4 regions of the Ochrobactrum sp. 19YEA23 genome follow, and region 4 is predicted to be linked to each of the others. Evidence: predicted binding sites of a transcription regulator. Region 4 holds the regulator's gene; each other region holds the start of a gene.
The links. Region 4 encodes PhoB, which activates phosphate uptake and scavenging genes when phosphate is short. Its sites were predicted from a motif close to TGTCATNNANCTGTCAT; they were not measured.
Positions count from the first base shown of each region.

Region 1: a site for PhoB is predicted at 2,080-2,096, ahead of QBD01_RS05515 (RNA degradosome polyphosphate kinase). Genes of this name have one in related genera too.
Region 2: a site for PhoB is predicted at 1,080-1,096, ahead of QBD01_RS24415 (esterase-like activity of phytase family protein). Genes of this name have one in related genera too.
Region 3: a site for PhoB is predicted at 1,977-1,993, ahead of phnF (phosphonate metabolism transcriptional regulator PhnF). Genes of this name have one in related genera too.

Region 1 covers NZ_JASAMQ010000001.1:1,187,633-1,190,734, reverse strand. Annotated here, with positions in the region: gene QBD01_RS05515 (RNA degradosome polyphosphate kinase) at 1-1,968, opposite strand, end outside; gene QBD01_RS05510 (zinc-finger domain-containing protein) at 2,228-2,482, shown strand; gene QBD01_RS05505 (FAD-binding protein) at 2,534-3,102, shown strand, end outside.
Region 2 covers NZ_JASAMQ010000016.1:50,598-53,699, forward strand. Annotated here, with positions in the region: gene QBD01_RS24400 (coniferyl aldehyde dehydrogenase) at 1-39, opposite strand, end outside; gene QBD01_RS24405 (lysoplasmalogenase) at 29-748, opposite strand; gene QBD01_RS24410 (hypothetical protein) at 777-941, opposite strand; gene QBD01_RS24415 (esterase-like activity of phytase family protein) at 1,151-2,239, shown strand; gene QBD01_RS24420 (hypothetical protein) at 2,455-2,643, shown strand; gene QBD01_RS24425 (alpha/beta-hydrolase family protein) at 2,769-3,102, opposite strand, start outside.
Region 3 covers NZ_JASAMQ010000007.1:42,996-46,097, forward strand. Annotated here, with positions in the region: gene QBD01_RS17530 (hypothetical protein) at 1-417, opposite strand; gene ssb (single-stranded DNA-binding protein) at 589-1,113, shown strand; gene phnF (phosphonate metabolism transcriptional regulator PhnF) at 1,232-1,975, opposite strand; gene phnG (phosphonate C-P lyase system protein PhnG) at 2,178-2,633, shown strand; gene phnH (phosphonate C-P lyase system protein PhnH) at 2,633-3,102, shown strand, end outside.
Region 4 covers NZ_JASAMQ010000001.1:305,968-309,069, reverse strand. Annotated here, with positions in the region: gene QBD01_RS01410 (cell wall hydrolase) at 1-951, opposite strand, end outside; gene QBD01_RS01405 (hypothetical protein) at 1,008-1,193, shown strand; gene phoB (phosphate regulon transcriptional regulator PhoB) at 1,587-2,273, opposite strand; gene phoU (phosphate signaling complex protein PhoU) at 2,419-3,102, opposite strand, start outside.

The DNA.
Region 1 (3,102 bases), 880 kb from region 4:
CTCCACGCGACGATCGAGATTGCGCGGCATCATGTCGGCAGAACCGATATAGACAATCGCCTTATCGGAAGGCAGATCATGCCCGTTACCAAAGCAGAAAATGCGGCTATGCTCAAGAAAACGCCCAACAATCGACTTGGCGCGAATATTGTCGGAGAGCCCCGGCACGCCCGGACGCAGGCAGCAAATGCCGCGTACAACCAGATCGATGTGAACGCCCGCCTGGCTTGCCTTATAGAGCGCGTCAATAATCTGTGGATCGACCAGCGAATTCATCTTCATCCAGATCGCCGCCGGTCGTCCGGCCTTGGCGTGGGTCACCTCGTTTTCGATGTGCTTGATGATGCGCGCCCGCAAGGTGAAGGGCGAAATGGCGATCTTCATTTCTTCGGCCGGTTGCGCATAGCCGGTGATGAAATTGAAGATATGCGCCACGTCGCGGGCGATATCCGTATCCGAGGTAAAGAAGGATAGATCTGTGTAAATACGCGCGGTGATCGGGTGATAATTGCCCGTACCCAGATGCACGTAGGAGCGTAGTTTCTGGTCTTCGCGCCGTACGACGAGCGACATTTTTGCGTGGGTTTTCAACTCGATAAAGCCGAAAACCACCTGCACGCCAGCGCGCTCGAGATCGCGTGCCCAGCGAATATTGGCTTCTTCGTCGAAACGCGCCTTCAGCTCGACCAGCGCGGTCACCGACTTGCCCGCTTCCGCCGCATCGACCAGCGCACGCACGATCGGGCTGTCATTCGAGGTGCGGTAGAGCGTCTGCTTGATGGCCAGCACATCCGGGTCCGCCGCCGCTTGACGCAGGAACTGCACCACAACATCGAACGATTCATAAGGGTGATGAACCACGATATCCTTTTCGCGAATCGCAGCGAAGCAATCGCCGCCATGTTCGCGGATACGCTCCGGGAAACGCGGATTGTAGGATACGAATTTCAGGTCATCGCGCGGGATCGAGACGATTTCCGAGATCATGTTGAGGGCCAGAAGCCCTTCATGCACGCTGACGCGATTCTCCGACACGCCAAGTTCGGTCGCCACGAAGACGCGCAAGGCTTCCGGCATTTCGCCATCAAATTCAATGCGGATAACCTGACCGCGGCGGCGGCGCTTCAGCGCCGTTTCGAAGAGACGCACGAGGTCTTCGGCTTCTTCTTCCACTTCAATATCGCTGTCGCGAATGATGCGGAACGTGCCAGCACCACGCACTTCATAGCCCGGGAACAGCCGCCCGATAAACAGGCTCACCGCATCTTCGATGGTGATGAAGCGATAGACATTCTGCTGATCCGTCGGCAGCTGGATGAACCGCTTCAGGGCCACCGGAATGCGCAACAGCGCAGTCATCGGGTGATTGTCCGCGCGGCGCGCCAGCTGCAAGGCAATCGAGAAGCCTAGATTCGGAATGAACGGAAACGGATGCGCCGGATCGATGGAAAGCGGCGTCAGAACCGGGAAGATCGTTTCGAGAAAATGACTTTCCAGCCATTCCTTCTCGGGTTCCGACAAACCCGATGGGCGAACGATTTCGATATTTTCCTGCACCAGCTCGTCACGCAAGATGCGGAAACGTCCCTGCTGCTCGGCCTGTAAGCGGCTCACTTCATCCAGAACGAAATCGAGCTGCTCCTGCGGCGTGCGACCGTCGGCACTGCGCAGCACCACACCGGCGCGAACCTGTGCGGCAAGCCCCGCAATGCGCACCATGAAAAATTCATCGAGATTGGTGGCCGAGATGGACAGGAAACGCAGACGCTCCAGCAAAGGCTGGCGCATATTTGCGGCCTCGTCCAGAACGCGGCGGTTGAACTGGAGCCAGGAAAACTCACGATTGACGAAGCGATCCGCGCTACTCATCAGCTCTGCGATCTTAGCTTCATTCAAAGCTTTGTGAGGATCAGGTGCGTTTTGCATCTCCGAACCGATTTCGGAGGGGCTGGTTGGTTCAGCTGTCATCTCATGGGCCCCGTTCTGGGTTTCGCTCGCCAACGCACTGTTTTCGTTCATTTTTCCTAATCCGGAATCTGCCGGTACAAACCGGCGCATCGTAAAGCCTATGGCTGTCGCATGACAGTTTGATAGCAAATCACTTAAATATCCCTAGAATTGATGAAAACGCTTCCGGAAACAAGAGTTTCGCGGTAAACGCAAGCAGAGTTTTGAGCGCGCTGGTCTGAAGCGTGCTATATACCGCGAACGACAGCCGGAGCGTATTATGTCCGATCACATCATTCCTCATTTCCAGAACGACGCCGGTCATAGTGCCATTGAAATCGGTGTGAAGGAATTCATGTGCGTCGGCGCAAACCCGCCTTTCGATCATCCGCATGTCTTCCTCGACATGGGCGACGAAAGCGAAGTGGTCTGCCCCTATTGCTCGACCCTTTATCGCTACAATGCCAAGCTGCATGCCGACGAAACTCTTCCGGCAGGCTGCACCTACGACGCTCCAGCCGATAAAGCGGCCTGATCAGCGACTATTTCAGCCCATCTCATCACAGCATTGGGCAAGAAGACCGATATGGGCAAAGGCCACATATTGATAGTAGGAGCCGGTGTCGCGGGATTGAGCGCGGCGCTGGAACTTGCAGCGCGGGGCTGGACCATCCAGCTTATCGAGAAAGCATCCGCTCTTTCTGAAGTCGGCGCGGGCCTGCAACTAGCCCCGAACGCAATGCGTCATCTTGAGCGCCTTGGCGTTGCCGACAGACTTGTTCCTCACACTGTAACGCCTGAAAAGCTCTACCTTATGGACGGTCGCAAGGCGCGTCCCCTGCTCGCGATGGAACTGGGCGACAAGGCTCGTCTCCGCTGGCACCAGTCCTATGTGGTTTGTCACCGCGCCGATCTGCAATCGGCGCTTTTGCAAGCCTGCGAGGAAAATCCAGCGATCCAGATCAACCTCGGCAGTGAAATCCTCGACCATACCGCCCGCGACCATGGCATTGTGGCGACCGTCAAAAGCGAAAGCGGGACGAACACCGTTGAGGCCGATTATCTGATCGCCTGTGACGGTGTGTGGTCAGCGCAGCGCGCCCTTGGCGGTTACGACAAGGCGCAATTCAGTGGTCATATTGCGTGGCGCGCCAC
Region 2 (3,102 bases), on a different contig from region 4:
ACGCAGACTGGCGAAAACTGCGTCAAGATTATCGCTCATGGGTGAAATCCTCCGTCGACCGGGCGAACAGGAACTGCGCCACATAATAGGTGGCGAGCACCCAGAACCCGCTCAGCGGAATATCGAAGCGAAACCGGTCATAGGCCAGCAGCGTGTCGCTGACCATGAAGCACACACCGCCCAATGCCGCCAGCCAGGCGGCATAGTGTTGCGGTGTTTCCGGTTCGGTGCCGGTTGCCCGGCTGAAAGCCTGCGCGGCCATGACGCCGAGAGCCGCAGCATAGATGACGACGGGGATTTTCATGGCCCCCGGCAGGGCCGTCCAAAGGCCGGTAATCACCGCAAATGCCGCAAGCGAGAAGACGACAAACGCGCCCTTGTTCTGTGCAAAGCGGGTATGGCGCGACAGGGCGTAAATATAGGCGCAATGGGTGATGAGAAAGCAGATCAGCCCGGCCATGAAATAGTCGCTTGGCAACATCAGGAAAAAGTCGCCAAGGGCGGCGAGGGCAAGGCCGAAGGCCACGGCAAAACCATAGGATTTCGAGCGCGGCTTGCCGGAACAGAGCACTGCCGCCAGCAGCAACAGCGTTGCGGTCGGCTTGGTGAGATAATGCAGCCAGCGCCAGAAAGAGGTCTCGCCATTATAGCTCAGCAGACTGCCCGCGATGGCGCAGACCGCGCAGAACAGGAAAAGTCCATAGAGCGTCCGATTCCGCCCGAATTCCAGCAGACCCTTGTGCCGCATCTCAACTCCCCCGTTTTATGATGTGGGTTTATTCTTGTGTTGCCGCCGCCTCGCGCCGCCTTTTGCGGCCAATGCGTTCGGCACGGGTGGAAAGCTCCGTATTCCCCTCAAGATCGGTTTGCAGGATCAACCCTTCCTGCTTCAGCCACCGGATAATCTCGCCGAATGCGCGGTCGTAATCGGGCTGTTCCATGGCGGGCCTCTTAGTCGTTCTGCCGAGACAAACAACGCATAATCTATTGCTAACTATTTGTTTTTACGCATATGAAAACACAAAACCATTCCATACTTTTGCTGGAAATGCGTCCCGTTGCAAGGCGGAAAATGTCACCGTCATGAACGCTTCAAATCTTGCCGCTATCAGATAGGCTTTCTGTTTGTGAACCGGCCAAGGTACGTTTGATGAAGTCTCCGCTTTTTGTTGCAGCATTTTGCGCCGTTGTTTCTTTGACGACTGCGGCCTTCGCGCAGGATTTCAAAAAGCCCACGCTGCTTGGGGAGATCGTGCTGCCAACCGGGCTGCAAATTGCAGGTGTCGAGTTCGGCGGCATATCCGGCCTCGACTATGATACGGCGCATGACATCTACTACGCCATTTCCGACGACCGTTCCGAAAAGGCACCAGCCCGGTTCTATACGCTCAAGATTGTCGCCGACGAAAAGGGGCTGCACAGCGTCGATATCCTCTCCACCGTCACGTTGTTGAATGCCGAGGGCAAGCCCTTCGCGATCAAGGATGTCGATGCGGAATCCATTCGTTTCCATGCGGGCACCGGAACGCTGTTCTGGACCAGCGAAGGCGACAGCAACGGCAAACCCGCCGTGCGGGAATCGCGCATCGATGGCAGCCTGATCCGTGAATTTGCCTTGCCCGATTATTACATCCCGAATGGCGACGGCACACGCGGCATTCGCGACAACCTGTCCTTTGAAAGCCTGACCTTTTCGCCGGATGGCAAGACGCTGCTCGTCGGGCTGGAAAATGCGCTGCTTCAGGATGGTGACAAGGCAACGCTGGAAAAAGGCAGCCGCGCCCGCATCCTCGCCTTCAACATTCTGTCTGGCGCGGTGAAGGCGGAATATGCCTATGATACGGGGCCGATCTTCACCAAGGCGACCAAGCTGCCCTATTGGAACGACAACGGCATGTCGGAATTTCTAGCCTGGGGCGATGATCTGCTGACGGTCGAACGCTCCTATGCGCATGGCGTTGGCAGCCAGATCAATTTCTACCGCGCGCGTTTTGCTGGGGCGACCGATATTAGCGGCATGGCGACACTCAAGGATGCCTCGCTAACGCCGATGGCCAAGGAAGCTGTCCTGCGGCTGGAGGAAGGTGATTTCGGCCTCGACATCGATAATATTGAGTCGGTCACCTTTGGGCCGACAATCGACGGACGTAAAACGGTGGTCATCGCTTCCGATAATAATTTCAATCCGGAACAATTTACTCAGTTTGTCATGTTTCAGCTTGATGCAGAAGCAAATTGAATTCAGCATCAAGTATAAATCAATTAAGTAAACATGGTAATTCTTCTAAATAAACCTGCATTAACCCGATGTGGGCTTATACAGCCATAAGCTGTTCAAAATATTGTGTTTTATGAAAATTACAGTCCGGTAGCGAAAATGTGACATCAGACTGTCGTCAAATCGATTATATATTCCAACTTCACTTTTCATATTCACCATTCAAGAGGGAATACATGCTGTCACAAGCCAAGGTAGACCAACTCGGAATTACGATCGATGTGTATCAGAAAGCGGCGAAGCAGTGGGTTGCTTCCGGCATTTATGAAGGCCATCACATCGTCGTCGAAAATCAGACACAGGGTACCGCCGTCAGCGCATGGCGTGACCGGGCGCTTTCCGTTTCGGATAGCGGAACCGCATAATAGCATTTGAGTTTGTTTCAAAAGGCGGTCAACGGTTGGCCCGCCGCCAATTTCTTTTCAAAGCCGGGCTGTTACGGTCGATTTTCAGATGACTGCAACAGCCGTTACGATCAAATTCCTTGGGGCTAGCCCCCGCGTTCCTCGAACCCTTCGGCATTACCTTCGTCCACCTTGTGACGCAGATATTGCTTCAGCCGGTTGATATCCTCGCTCTGCCAGTTTTCGGCGCCGGTGATGTCACGCCAGGCTTCCAGATAATGCTCAGGGGCATAGACATGTCCATGCCCCATGGGCGCGCTGTCGGCAAATGCCATGTCGACCACCAGTTGCAGCGCGGTCACGATCGGATACCAGCGTAAATCGGCTGATACATCGGGACCGCGCGGCTCTTTCATCCAGTCCGGCTCGCGATAGAACATGCTACTGTTGAAGAACACGATGGCATCGCTGGCATATTGC
Region 3 (3,102 bases), on a different contig from region 4:
CTAGCTTTCACACAGATGAAAGCACAGTCGATCTTGGTCGCGGATGCATTTTTTCGCAAGGAACCATGCATCGTTGATAAGAAGTTCGATTGCCGACAATTTATATATGCGCGGAAAACGAACGGCCGCGCGCCTTCGAATTCCGAAAGATTTTGTCGACGAATTAATGCCGACATATGAGCTTTGCTCAAACCCCAAGCCCCGCGCGCCAAAGAAACAGTGAGCGGCGGGGCTTTTTCTTGCGATATGATGATTGCAGAGTTGCCCGGATTTGGCGGGAGGCAGCGAGGGGCTTTGTAGCTCAGAAACCCACGCAAATTCATCCATGCAGTTTTCTGAAAATTGGGAGAGGCGCAGTTTTTGATGATGCAAAAGCTTGCATTTTGAACAAAACAAGAACATAAACTCTGTGGACATTGGCATTTCGCTGTACTGGAATTGAGCGCTCCACGCGTCAGTCCTGTAAGGTAAATGAATGAGTTTCAGGTGATGGCGCAATTCATGCGCCTGATCCTTCTTTTGGTAAGCGCTCTTGTCGGGGTTAAGAATATCCGAAGAGACGCGAATGAGACCCGGAGTGGATTTTCGATGGCTGGTAGCGTCAATAAGGTCATTCTGGTCGGCAATCTCGGTGCCGATCCGGAAATTCGTCGTCTGAACTCAGGCGATGTGGTTGCCAATCTGCGTATTGCGACATCGGAAAGCTGGCGTGATCGTCAGTCCGGCGAGCGCAAGGATCGCACCGAATGGCACAGCGTTGTCATTTTCAACGAGAACCTTGCTAAGGTCGCAGAACAGTATCTGAAGAAGGGCGCCAAGGTTTATATCGAAGGCGCGCTCCAGACCCGTAAGTGGCAGGATCAGAACGGCAATGACCGTTATTCGACGGAAGTTGTGCTGCAAAAGTTCCGCGGTGAGCTTCAGATGCTCGACAGCCGTGGCGAAGGCGGCGATCAGGGCCGTTCGTTTGATCGTGGTAGCGGCGGCGGTCGCAACCAGATGTCGGATTATTCCGGCGGCGGCGGTGATTTCGGTTCGTCCGGCCCGTCTTCTTCGGGTGGCGGTGGTGGTGGCGGCTTCTCCCGCGATCTCGACGACGAAATTCCATTTTGATGAATTTGACGGGCGCTTTAAGCGCCCGTTTCTTTATGGCTAGACGAATTGTTAAATCAGAACATCATATATTCGCATTATCTTTTTGATTAATAATACAATTGTTGTATTTTCCTGCTTAGTAAGTCTCGATTGAAAACTCCATGCGGTCTGCGGAAAAGCGCGTCAGCGAATACTGGATCGGGTGACCGTCTGTATCGACATTGATCGCACGCGCCATCAGCACAATGGCTCCGGGCGAGAGTTTCAGATGTTTCAGATCATCTGAATCGGCGTGTTGGGCCGAAATGGTTGTCGACTTGCGGAAATAATCCTCAATCCCGGCTTTCCGAAGCGCCCAGGTGATGGACCCATTTTCAGCATAGTCGACGGCAAAATCGGGAAATCGCGCCGCATTCACCCAATGTGTTGCGCGCGATACCGGACGTCCATCAGCACTGTGTGCCGTTTCAAGTTTCGTGACTTCGCTGCCGACAGCAATACCCAAGGCGTCCGCTATGTCGGGGGTTGCAACTTCTTTACCGCTGCTGAGCAATATGCCTTTGACTTCGCTGGCCTGTGTACCCAGCGACTGTGAAATGCGGGTGCGTTGCCCGATTTGATAGGTCAGGCGCTTGGCGTTGGCCACGAATGTGCCGCGTCCCTGTTCGGCGCGGAGAACGCCTTCCTGTGTCAGTGCGGCGATGGCGCTGCGCACCGTATGACGGTTGACACCGAAGCGATCCGCCAGTTCCATCTCGGCAGGCATACGTGCACCGGACTGAAGTTTTCCGGCCATGATGTCGCCGCGTATTTCGTCGGCAATCTGCCGCCAGATGGCCACACCGCTGTTTCGCTCAATTCGTTTGGTCTTTGTCATCAACTGTCATCGTCCTGTCATTGGCAGGGGGTAATAATTCTGTTATTGTATGGTTGTCTAGATAAATAGACAAATATGCGAAGCAAGTCAACAGGATTGAAACAGGGCGGAAAAGCTCATGCAAACGACAGAGCCCAAGGCAGGCAATGGCACTGCCGCCGGTGGGATCCACGCCTCGGCCAGCAATGACAAGTCCGGAAACGGTATGGCGCTTGATGCGATGCAGGCTGCACGTCAGGCCAGCATGACAACACTTGCGCAGGCGAGCGGCGAAGAGCTGAAAGCTTTCTGGCTGGAATGGTCGGACAAGCCCGATTTCGAAATTCTCCGTGGTCCGGAAACCGGACTGGTGATGCTGCGCGGCCGTATCGGCGGCGGCGGCGCGCCGTTCAATGTTGGTGAGGCGACGGTGACCCGCGCCACGGTGCGTCTAGCCGATGGTTCGGTCGGGCATTCCTATGCGCTTGGTCGCGATCAGGAAAAGGCGCGGCTGGCCGCTTTGTTTGATGCTCTGTGGATCGGTGAAACACGTCGCGATGCAGTGGAACGTCAGGTTCTCGACGTCTTGCGTAATCGGCTGGAGCAGGCCGACGCAAAGCTGCGCAGCGAAGCCGCCGCCACCAAAGTTGATTTCTTCACCATGGTTCGGGGAGACAATTGATGCTTCATTCTTCATCCCATTCATCTCCGGCCTTTGAAGGCGGTCTCGCCAATCCGGTCACGGACGCCCAATCGGCCTTTCATGCGGTCATGCATGCGATGGCCAATCCGGGCCGCGTTTACGCTCTGGTTCGTGCGGCCACGCCGCCCCAGCCGTTGACGCCGGAACTGGGCGTCATCGCTGCCACCTTGCTCGACCACGACGCCACCGTCTGGTGCGACCGCGCCATTGCAGCCAATGCAGACGCCACAGCCTGGCTGACCTTTCAGACCGGCGCGCCGCAGGTGGACGGCTCGGCTTCAGCGCAATTCGCACTGGTTACCGATGCTTCGCTATTGCCAGCACTGGCAGAGTTTTCGCAAGGGCAGCCAGAATTTCCCGACCGCTCGACGACGGTGGTTCTGGCAGTCAAGTCGTTTGAAAGCGGGCAGGGTCTTGTTCTGAAAGGCCCCGGCATCGACGGTGAGCG
Region 4 (3,102 bases):
TAGAGGCGTTTCCGGCCGGTCCTGCGACAGGAGCAACGCGCCGATTGCATCGGCCTGCTTCTGGTCTGCCGCTGCATATCCGAGCGATTGCGGCGGGCTTGCAGGCGCCGACGTATCGAATTGCGGCTGATAGGACGCAACCTGCTGAATCTGTGGCTGTGCCTGTGCTGTCGCTATACCATTCTGGTGCGAGAGGCGATTGCCACGTGCCTGCGGGCCAAGGCCGCTGCCCCGTATAGAGGTTTCCATCTTTGCGGCATCCGCCAGCGCGACCTGTACGGTGGGCGCTGCTTCCGGCACTGGACCGGCCTGTGGCAGCGTCACGTCATAAGACGGATCTTGCGGCGTGGATGGCGACTGCGGCGAATAGGCGAGAGCCAGATTGTATGGCTCCTGCGGCACCGGGTTCTGCAACGAGCCGTCGCGGTTGCGCTTCTCGTAGAATGAATTACCGCCGGCAACCAGCACGTAATGCATGTTGTTATACGGGAATGACAGACCAGCCGTGTGGAAGAACATGGCGTTCTTCAGCTTTGGATGGCGCTGGCCCTTCAGCACGGCGTCAGCAGCTGCCTGAACGTCGGGCAGCTTGCCCGATTCCATCCTGCGGCTGAGAACGCCCGGTGCGAACTGGTTCTTCTGACCGACAACGCCACAAATAGTATCCGGATAACGGCCCGATGCGAGGCGGTTCATGACGACCGTACCGACAGCCATCAGACCATCAGGGCTGGAACGGTTCGATTCGAAGAACATTGCGCGCTCGAGGCACTCCTTGTCCCTCGCCGTGTAGGTATAGGTCTTGACGCCGTTAACCGACTTGACGTGGCTTGCGGCCGCCGTCTTCTCAGTCTTGGCTGTGGTGCCGGTCGTCGTGCAGCCCGTCATTACGAAGGGCGCTACGAGCAGTCCTGCCAATACAGGCAGCTTCCAATTACCAGCGCGCGTCAACGGCTCAGTCTCATATTCAGGACCCTTAACTGAAGCAGTCGATCCGAAGGCCAATAATGACCGGTACGGGTCTAGCTGCGGTGCAAGTCAAAGCAGGCGAAGATCAAAAATCAAACAACCTGCCGTCGCTCGTCTTCTTCAAGGTTTTGGAATTTTTAGGCCAAAAAAAGGCAATGGGTCAAATTCCGAAATTGCTGAAACCATCGAAACGGCCACAAATGAAACCCGAATCACGAGCGTAATTGCCCACACAAACCATTCAAAACTATTAATAATTTCTTAATGAACCTACAGAAAAGAGATAAACCTTTGATTTGATGGAAATCATAGTTCCTCAATACAGGCCACATCGCTGCCTTAATTCGCAACTGCTGTAAAATTTTGATATATCTTGCTTCATCCGGTTGGGAAAATCTGCGGCGTAACTGTTTTAGCAAGTCCTGCGCCGGTTCCTTCAACTTTGATGCAAGCTACGTAACATTCCGTGAGATTGGCCATTTTTGGCCTTTTCAGCACCTCATCTGACCGAATCGGGTGGAGCAGGCAACTGGCAAAATGGGCACGTCTGAAAGTGATCGAGCCCGCCTTTCGGTCACGAAAGACGGGCTCGAAGAGCAGTTTCTATTGAAGTTCGATCAGCCGAAAGAATAACCGGCGCCGCGTACCGTGCGGATCGGATCAAGCGCGCGACCCAAGTTGATAGCCTTGCGCAGGCGTCCGACATGGACGTCGACGGTGCGATCATCGACATAGATGTCCGGTCCCCAGACACCATCGAGAAGCTGGCTGCGTGAGAACACGCGGCCCGGCGACATCATGAAATATTCCAGCAGGCGGAACTCCGTCGGTCCAAGACGAACTTCCTTTTCTTTGCGGTAAACACGATGCTGCTGGCGGTCGAGCACCAGATCGCCCACCTTCAGCACATGCGACAGCAGGCTTGGATTAGCGCGGCGCAGCATGGCCTTGACGCGGGCCAGAAGCTCAGGCGTCGAGAACGGCTTTACGACATAATCGTCGGCGCCGACGCTCAAGCCGCGAACGCGTTCGCTTTCCTCACCGCGGGCGGTCAGCATGATGACCGGCAAACGTTCCGTCTCCGGCCACTGGCGCAGACGGCGGCACAGTTCGATGCCCGATACGCCAGGAAGCATCCAATCGAGGATGAGAAGATCCGGTACGTTCTCGCGCAGCGCGATTTCAGCCTCGTCGCCGCGTAGCATCGTATCCACCTGATAGCCTTCGGCCTCAAGATTGTAGCGCAGCAGAACGCTCAGCGCCTCTTCGTCTTCCACCACAGCGATTTTGGGTACCTGTGACATCCAATATTCCCTATTAAAATCCAGCGAGCGGAAGATACACGTCCCCCTATCGACCGCGTGCCGCCGCGCTATTCACTCATTCTCCACCGCATTTGGAGCTCCTTTCGGCAAAGCCGTCCTGATGTGCTCCAAACGCAGCGCTTACTCAGGGCTTGCGTGCCTCATCCACGACGATGCCGTGGCTCAGGTCTTCTTTCGGTCGTTCGGCAGGCATCTGCAGGCCGGTCACGATGTAATAGACGGTTTCCGCGATGTTGGTCGCATGGTCGCCGATGCGCTCGATATTCTTGGCGCAGAACAGAAGATGCGTGCAGGCGGAAATATTGCGCGGATCTTCCATCATATAGGTGAGCAGCTCGCGGAACAGCGAGGTGTACATGGCGTCGATCTCATCGTCGCGATCACGCACGATATTGATCTGCTGCACCGAGCGCGACGCATAGGCGTCGAGCACGTCCTTGAGCTGGGTCAGCGCCAGTTCGGCCAGCGTTTCAAGACCGCGATAGAGCTTGACCGGCTGGCGGGACTCCGAAACGGCGGCAACGCGCTTGGCAATGTTCTTGCCCAGATCGCCAACGCGCTCCAGATCGGCGGAGATGCGGATCGAACCGATAATCTCGCGCAGATCGACAGCCATCGGCTGACGCTTGGCGATGATCATCACGGCCTTGTCGTCGATTTCGCGTTCGCTGGCGTCCAGGATCAGGTCGTCTGAAATGACGCGCTGGGCAAGGGCGTTGTCTGCATTGACGATAGCGGCGACCGACTGTTCGACCATACGTTCCGCATGTCCGCCCATTTCGGCGATCTTGTGGGTGAGAAACTTCAG